One region of the Rhizobium sp. OAE497 genome, then DNA from elsewhere that is predicted to be linked to it. Evidence: riboswitches for the same ligand, from Rfam matches in the RefSeq annotation. Region 1 holds a riboswitch; the other holds the start of a gene.
The links. Region 1 has a riboswitch for FMN ahead of ABIE40_RS24775 (6,7-dimethyl-8-ribityllumazine synthase). Riboswitches for the same ligand answer to the same signal wherever they lie in the genome.
Positions count from the first base shown of each region.

Region 1 (4,210 bases):
TGCCTGATCATCGACAAGGGCGATTTCGGCTCCGGCACCAGCGCCGCACCCTCGCGCCTCATCCATGGCGGCCTGAAATATCTGGAGACCGGCGAATTCGGCCTCGTGGCGCAATCGACGCTGGAGCGCAATCTGCTTCTCAAAAACGCGCCGCATTGCGTCGAGCCGCTGCCGACCTTCATACCGGTCTTCTCCTGGACGCGCGGCATTTGGGCGGCCTTGCGCACGCTGTTTGGCTCGAAGACGGCACCGCGCAGCCGCGGGGCCGTGCTGATCAAGATCGGCCTCGGCCTCTACGATTTCTTCGGCTCGCGCGATCGCGTCATGCCGAAGCACCGGTTGATCTTGAAGCGGCAGGCGCGCAAGGAAATGCCGCATGTCACGCCAGCGATCGTCGCGGGCGGCATCTATTACGACGCCAAGATTAGCCGCCCGGAGCGGCTTGTCTATGAGCTGGTCAAGGATGGCTGCGATGCCAATCCGAAAAGTCTGGCCGCCAATTTCACGACACTGGATTCCGTCGAGGAGGGCCGGCTGACATTCCGGCAGGCTGACGGGTCGAGCTTCGCCGTGAAGCCGAAGCTTGTGGTCAATGCGGCTGGCCCCTGGATCGATCACGTCAATACCGCGCTGGGCGCACCGTCACACCTGATCGGCGGCACCAAGGGATCGCATATCCTGCTCGATCACCCTGAACTCGTTCGCAGCCTGAACGGCCACATGATCTATTTCGAGGCCGACGACGGCCGCATCTGTCTCGTCTACAGTTATCTCGGTCTGGCGCTGGTCGGCTCGACCGATATTCCGGCGGATGACCCAGACAACGTCCTCTGCGAGGAGCCGGAGACCGACTATTTCCTCGAAAGCGTCCGCTCGCTGCTGCCGACGCTGCGTTTCGACCGCGACCAGATCGTCTACAGCTATAGCGGCATCCGCCCGCTGCCCGCCTCGGATGCGACGGCACCGGGCCTGATCAGCCGCGATCATTCCGCACCGGTGAAGGAACCTGAAGGCAATCGCCCGTTCCCGATCGTCTCGCTGGTCGGCGGCAAGTGGACGACGTTCCGCGGCTTTGCCGAAGAAGTCGCCGATACCGTTATCTCCCGCCTGCAGCGCGACCGCCGGGAATCGACGCGCTATCTGGCGATCGGCGGCGGCAAGGGCTTTCCTGCCGATGGTGAGAAGCGTGGACACTGGATCAAGGATCTCGCATCGAAGGGCAACGTTTCTATCGAACGCGCCGACGAATTGCTGGGCCGCTACGGCACGACGGCTGCGCCGATCCTCACATTCGCTTCGGTTCATTCCGACGAGACGAGACTGACAGGCGCCCCGCGCCAAAGCTTCCGGGAGATTGACTGGATCGCCAGAAACGAGCTTGTCGTCCACCTCGCCGATATCGTGCTTCGCCGCACGACGCTGGCGATCGAGGGGCGGCTGACGATCGAGGGGCTGAGAGAAATCGCCGATATTGCCGCCGCAGCTCTCGGCTGGGATGCGGCGCGGACGGAAAGCGAGATCGCCGAAGACGTCACCGGTCAGTTGAGCCGCTTCCACGGCCAGACGCTGACGAGCACTGCTCCGGCTGCCGGCCGCGAGAAAACCCCGCGCCCGGCTTCAGGCTGACTTTGCTCAAGAGCCAACGCGCCGGTGCCATTTCCGGCGCGCGCTTCATCCGATCAGAGCGCGGCGACCGCCAGGTTGCTGCGTGCCTCGAGGATCGCCCTGCAGGCGTTAGCCGCTTCCTGGCCCTTGATCACGAAGTGGTTCATGAAGAACTCGATATGGGCTTCGCTTTCCTGGAAGTGATGCGGCGTCAGCACTGCGGAGAGAACCGGGATGCTGGTATCCAGCTGCACGCGCATCAGGCCATCGAGAACGGTGCCCGCCACGAAATCGTGCCGGTAGATACCGCCATCGACGACGAAGGCGCAGCCGAGGACCGCGGCATATTTGCCGGTGCGGGCGAGCGTCTGCGCGTGAAGCGGGATTTCAAGGGCGCCGGGAACGTCGAAGATCTCGACATCGGCGGCATTGCCGCCTTGCGCCTGCCACGTCGAAACGAAGGAATTCACGCACTGGTCGACGATACCGGCATGCCAGCGGGCACGCACGACGGCGATCTTGATGCCCTGGGGTTTGGTTGCGATAGTCATGTCTCTGCCTTTCAAGGGTGCCATTTCTGGCGGTTGCGTCGAGCCGCGAAGCGGCCCAATTCTCCCTTGGGCGAACAGCACTGCGCACCTCTCGCGCGGAAAGGTGCTGCCTGCATGCTCTCTTCCATCCGGACTATACCGTCGGCTCCGGCCTCTCACCGGATCTGCTGACCTTCCATTTGCGGAAGCGCTCGCGGGCTCCGGGTTTCCCCGATACCGCCGGTGGGGAATTGCACCCCGCCCTGAGAACAGCGCGAGATAAATCCAATTTCAGCAAGGATGCAAGTCCGGAAACGGCGTCAGATGACCTGTTTGGTCAAACAGGCTTGAGATCGCCGATGATCGTCGGAATGAGCTCCGATACGGTCGGATGGATCGGCACCGACCATTGCAGGACCGGATAGGTCGTCCCGGCATTCATGGCGTCGATGATCCCGTGGATCGCCTCGTCGCCCTCGATGCCGAGGAAGGCGGCGCCAAGGATTTCCTGGGTTTCCGCATCCGCGACGATCTTCATGAAGCCCTTGGTCTCGCCGCGTTCATTGGCGCGGCCGACACGGGTCATCGGCCGTTTCGAGACGGCGACCTTGCGGCCGGAAGAGCGCGCCTGCTTCTCCGTCATCCCGGCACGGCCGAGCGGCGGATCGATATAGAGCGCGTAGGCCGGAATGCGGCTCGAAACCTTTCGGTCGCCGCCATCAAGCAGATTGGCGGCCGCGATCTCGAAGTCGTTATAGGACGTATGCGTGAAGGCGCCGTGGCCGTTGCAGTCGCCGAGCGCATAGATGCCCTCGACATTGGTCATCAGCCGGTCGTCGACGGTGATGAAGCCGCGTTTGTCGGTCACGATACCCGCCTTGTCGAGGCCGAGATCGCCGGTATTCGGCGTGCGGCCGGTGGCGACGAGCACATGGCTGGCATTGATATCCGGCTTGCCGGAAATCGAGACGGCGATACCGTCACCCGCCTTGGCGAAAGCGATGTTCTCCGCTCCGGTATGAACGGCGATGCCTTCGGAGGTGATGATTTCCTCGATCGCATCGGAGATATCCTCGTCCTCGCGGGACGCGAGTTTCGGGCCGCGCTCGATGACGGTCACCTCGGAGCCGAAGCGGCGATACATCTGTGCGAATTCCAAGCCGATATAGCTGCCGCCGATCACCAGGAGATGGCGGGGCAGGGTATCGAGCTGGATGATCGAGGTGCTGGTCAGGTAATCGACATCGGCGAGGCCCGGAAAATCCGGAATGGTCGGCCGGGCGCCGACATTCAGGAAGATCTGCGGCGCAGTCAGCACCTCGCCATTGACCTCGACGGTCCTGGCGCCGGTGAATGTCGCGTGGCCATAGATCACCTCCATGGTCTTCATGCCGGAGAACCAGCCGGTCAGCCCGTTGCGGGCGTTCATCGTCACGGTTTCGGCGCGCTTGCGCACCACCTTCATGTCGATCCCGATCGGACCCGAAATCTTGACGCCATAGTCGCTGCCGGTGCGTGCCACATGCGCGGCGCGCGCACTCGCGACCAGCGTCTTGGTCGGCATGCAGCCGGCATTGACGCAGGTGCCGCCGAGATATTTGCGCTCGATCAGCGCCACCTTCATGCCCTTCTCGGCCATGCGGGCGGCAAGAAAGGGGCCGGCCTGACCGGCCCCGATGAAGATGGCGTCATAGGTCTTCATGCGACGGCCGAGATGATGAGGCCGGCGCCGACGATGGCGACCGCGTCTTCGATGAGGGCAGCCGGCGTATCCTTGCCGAAGATGGCCGCGAGCTTGCCGCGGGCAGCGGCACCGCCCAGCGTTCCAACGACCGCGCCGACCACACCGGCAATCAGGCCGCCTACGAGCGAACCGCCGGAAGCGCCGATCGTGGCGCCGGTCAGCGCACCCATGATGATACGGGCGCCGAACTGCATCGGCACCTTGCGGCTCGGCGTCGTCGGCAGCTGGTCGGTGATCAGCTCGACGGCGGCGAGCACCGTGAAGATCCACGGTGTCCACTTGTAGCCCATGAAGGAAAGCGGGGTCTGCGATACGTCGAACCAGCCAAGCG
Region 1 covers NZ_JBEPOA010000002.1:1,108,790-1,112,999, forward strand. Annotated here, with positions in the region: gene ABIE40_RS24770 (glycerol-3-phosphate dehydrogenase/oxidase) at 1-1,626, shown strand, start outside; gene ABIE40_RS24775 (6,7-dimethyl-8-ribityllumazine synthase) at 1,680-2,156, opposite strand; FMN riboswitch at 2,269-2,410, opposite strand; gene ABIE40_RS24780 (FAD-containing oxidoreductase) at 2,473-3,837, opposite strand; gene ABIE40_RS24785 (DUF4126 family protein) at 3,834-4,210, opposite strand, start outside.

Region 2 (4,210 bases), on a different contig from region 1:
AAGGCTAAGGATATCCAGCTTGCCCGCTATTCGCTGCGCGGCTCCTATGGCGATCTGGCGATGGGCCGCACCTCGGGCGACGAGGCGGCGCTGGAAAAGAAGATCGGCGAGCGCGAAGCCAAGCTCCGCAAGACGGTCCTCGCCTATCAGGACCTCGTCGATACCGATGTCGAGCGCGGCATCTATCAGGAGATGGACAGCTCCTCGCAGAAATATATCGAAGAGGGCCAGAAGATGATCGCGCTGGCGAAGGCCGGCAAGCAGCAGGACGCGATCAATGCCTTCGACGCAAACCTCGGCCCGGTCGCCGATATCCTGGCCGACAATGTCGACAAGCTCGTCGCCTTCAACGAGGACGCAGCTGCCGCCGGTCTCGCCGAAAGCCGCAGCCAGTATTCCACGACCCTGACGCTGATCTCCGCCGTTCTCGGCCTCAGCGCCTTGATCGTCTTCGCCGCGATCTATTTCGGCATTTCGGGCATCGCGAGCCCGATCGTCCGCATCACCAAGTCGATGCGCGGTCTGGCCGCCGGCGACACCGCATCGGAAATTCCGGGCAAGGGCAGGGAGGACGAAATCGGCCAGATGGCCAATGCCGTCGAGATCTTCCGTCTTGCCGCGATAGACAATCAGCGCCTGCAGGCCGACGCCGAGATGACCCGCGCCAAGACCGACGCCGACAGGGCTCGCCTTGCTTCCGAAGCGGAAGCCGCCGCCCAGCAGCGCCTCGAGCAGGCAACGGCCGGTCTTGCTGGTGGTCTGCGCCGCCTCGCAGCCGGCGAGCTCGACTTCCAGCTCAACGACGCCTTCGCCCCGGATTTCGAAGCACTCCGCCATGACCTGAACGGTGCGATCTCGCAGCTCGGCGGCACGCTCCGCGCCGTCGCCCAGTCGGCGGTCTCTATCACCGGGGGTACTCGCGAGATCAGCCAGGGCGCCGAGGATCTCTCGAAGCGCACCGAACAGCAGGCCGCTTCGCTCGAAGAGACCGCAGCCGCTCTCGATGAGATCACCGTCAATGTCTCGAACTCCTCCAAGCGCGCCGACGAGGCCCGCCAGGTGGCGATCCAGGCAAACCGCAGCGCCACGGCTTCCGGCACGGTTGTTGCCAATGCCGTCGATGCGATGGAGCGGATCGAGCAGTCGTCGAACCAGATCTCCAGCATCATCGGCGTCATCGACGAGATTGCCTTCCAGACCAACCTGCTGGCGCTGAACGCCGGTGTTGAGGCAGCGCGTGCCGGTGAAGCCGGCAAGGGCTTTGCCGTCGTTGCCCAGGAAGTCCGTGAACTGGCACAGCGTTCCGCCCAGGCCGCAAAGCAGATCAAGGACCTGATCCGCAACTCGTCGGTTGAAGTCGAAGGCGGCGTCAAGCTGGTGCGCGAAACCGGCGAGGCGCTGAAGACCATCGAGCAGCTGGTCGTCACCATCAACCAGCACATGGATGCCATCGCCACGTCGTCGCGCGAACAGTCGACCGGTCTTTCCGAAGTCAACAGCGCCGTCAACCAGATGGATCAGGTAACCCAGCAGAACGCCGCGATGGTGGAGGAGACCAACGCCGCCAGCGCCACGCTCGCCGCCGAGGCTGACCGCATGAACCAGCTGATCGGCCAGTTCCAGCTCGGCGGCAGCCGCACGGAGACCAATGCATCCGCCTTGCGCCAGACCGCAGCCGCCATGGCCCGCCCGCAGCGCAGTGCTCCACCGGCCCCGGTCTATGCCAGCCACGGCAATGCCGCGGTGAAGCAGGAATGGTCCGAGTTCTGAGACCGGCTGCCGGTAGAAGAGCATCACTTCGAAGGGTTCGGCGAAAGCCGGACCCTTTTCGCATTTCCGTGGCCTTGCGCAGCGCAGGCCTTTGATCTACGGATCGGCCGTTCTCAGGGCGGGGTGAAAGTCCCCACCGGCGGTAAAGGGTCTAGGCCCAAGCCCGCGAGCGCTTCGGCCGTCAAAGGCCGGGGGTCAGCAGATCCGGTGCAATTCCGGAGCCGACGGTATAGTCCGGATGAAAGAGAATGATCGCAAGCTGTGAGCGGGGCAGGGGTCTGTCCGGCTGCCGTCCTGCGCTCATGCGTCCTGATTTGTGTTGGTCCCTTTCTGGATGAAAGACATGAATCAGACTTCCCTTGCTTTTTCCTCGTCGCGTGCGATGGCCGGTGCCGCTTTCATGGTGCTGGCGGGTATCGCCTTTTCCGTTCTCAATGTCGTCACCCAATGGCTGACGATGAAGCTCGGCTTCGCAGCCGCTTCCGCCGCCTTCTGGCAATATGCCTTCGCGCTCCTCTTCTCGCTTCCCTTCCTGCGCCGCGCCGGCCTCTCGGCAATGCGCACCTCTTATCCCTGGCGCCATGTCGTTCGCGTGGCGCTCGCCGCCCTCGGGGTCGAAGCCTGGGTATCCGGTCTTGCCTCGGTGCCGATCTGGCAGGCGATCGCGCTGGTCATGACCTCGCCCTTCTTCATCATCCTCGGCGCCCGCCTTTTTCTCGGCGAGCGCGTCGGCCCGGCACGCTGGGCGGCGACGGCGGTCGGCTTTGCCGGCGCGATGATCATCCTGCAGCCATGGTCGGACGCCTTCACCTGGGCGGCACTCCTTCCGATTATCTCGGCGCTCTTCTGGGGCGCGTCGGCGCTGATCACCAAGAGCCTGACCGGCATCGAGAAACCGGAGACCATCACTGTCTGGCTGCTGGTGCTGCTGACGCCGATCAACGGCGTGCTCGCGGGTGTGGCCGGCTTCGAGGTGCCTCAGGGCATGACCCTGGCGCTCTTCGTCTTCGCCGGTCTGCTGACCGTCTTCGCGCAATACCTGCTGACGCTGGCCTACACCGTCGCCGATGCCGCCTATGTTCAGCCCTTCGACGATCTGAAGCTGCCGCTCAACGTTCTCGCCGGATGGCTGTTCTTCGGCTATGCGCCGGCGGGCTATCTCTGGCTCGGCGCCGCACTGATCCTGATGGCGTCGCTCTTCATCATGCGCAACGAGATGCGCCGAGAGAAAAATGCGGCCTGATGCAAAGCGGTGCAAAATTGCGCGCACTGTCATCTGCCTGTCATCCGTTTCCCTCAAAACCCCCATGTTTCGATTTTTCGACGCATGGGGGATTTCATGACTAATTCATCGCGCAAGGCAGCGCTCGCTGCCGTGCTCCTGGCTTCTGTTGCCTTTCCGGCAGTTGCCGAGCCTGTTTTCAATCGCATTGCATCTTTTCCGGTCGCTTCGAACCTGCCTGAAGGCAAGGACAAGCTTTCGACGACCTCTGCAGAAATCATCACCGCAACCGACGACGGCAATACGCTGATCTACAGCGACAGCCCGCTCGGCGCGATCGGCTTCGTCGACATCACCGACGCCAAGGCCCCGAAGGCTCTCGGCGCACTGATGATGGACGGTGAACCGACATCGGTCACCTCGACCTCGGGCAAGGCGCTCGTCGCCGTCAACACCAGCGAAAGCAAGGTCAAGCCGTCGGGCCGCCTCGCCATCGTCGATGTTGCCACCAAGAAGATCGAGAATACCTGCGATCTCGGCGGCCAGCCGGATTCGATCGCTCTCAACAAGGACAAGACGCTCGGCACGATCGCCATCGAGAACGAGCGTGACGAAGAGATCAACGACGGCAAGATCCCGCAGATGCCGGCTGGCGATCTCGTGCTCTTCCAGGTCAAGAACGGCGCCGTCGATTGCGGCACCATCAAGCACGTCACGCTGACGGGTCTCGCCGGAATCGCGCCTGAGGATCCGGAGCCCGAATTCGTCTCCTTCAATGGCCAGGACGAAATCGCCCTGACGCTGCAGGAAAACAACGAGATCGTCATCATCGACGGCAAGGCCGGCACGGTGAAGACGCATTTCACCGCTGGCAGCACCGATCTCTCCGGCATCGACACCAAGAAGGACGGCCAGCTGAAGTTCACCGGCGAAGCCAAGGGCGTTCTTCGCGAGCCCGACGCCGTGAAGTGGCTGGACGACAACCGTCTCGTCGTCGCCAACGAAGGCGATTATGAAGGCGGCTCGCGCGGCTTCACCGTCTTCGACAAGACCGGCAAGGTTCTCTACGAATCGGGCTCGTCCTTCGAGCGCGCCGTTGCCCATCTCGGCCACTATCCGGAAGGCCGCTCTTCCTCGAAGGGCGTCGAGCCCGAAGGCCTGGAAGCCGCCAAGTTCGGCGACGACCAGCTGTTCTTCCTGCTCGCAGAGCGCGCTTCG
Region 2 covers NZ_JBEPOA010000001.1:1,391,558-1,395,767, forward strand. Annotated here, with positions in the region: gene ABIE40_RS07110 (methyl-accepting chemotaxis protein) at 1-1,770, shown strand, start outside; FMN riboswitch at 1,876-2,024, shown strand; gene ABIE40_RS07115 (DMT family transporter) at 2,114-3,013, shown strand; gene ABIE40_RS07120 (esterase-like activity of phytase family protein) at 3,110-4,210, shown strand, end outside.
Region 2: it holds a riboswitch for FMN, as region 1 does, so the genes downstream of both, ABIE40_RS07115 (DMT family transporter) here and ABIE40_RS24775 (6,7-dimethyl-8-ribityllumazine synthase) in region 1, are expected to answer to the same signal.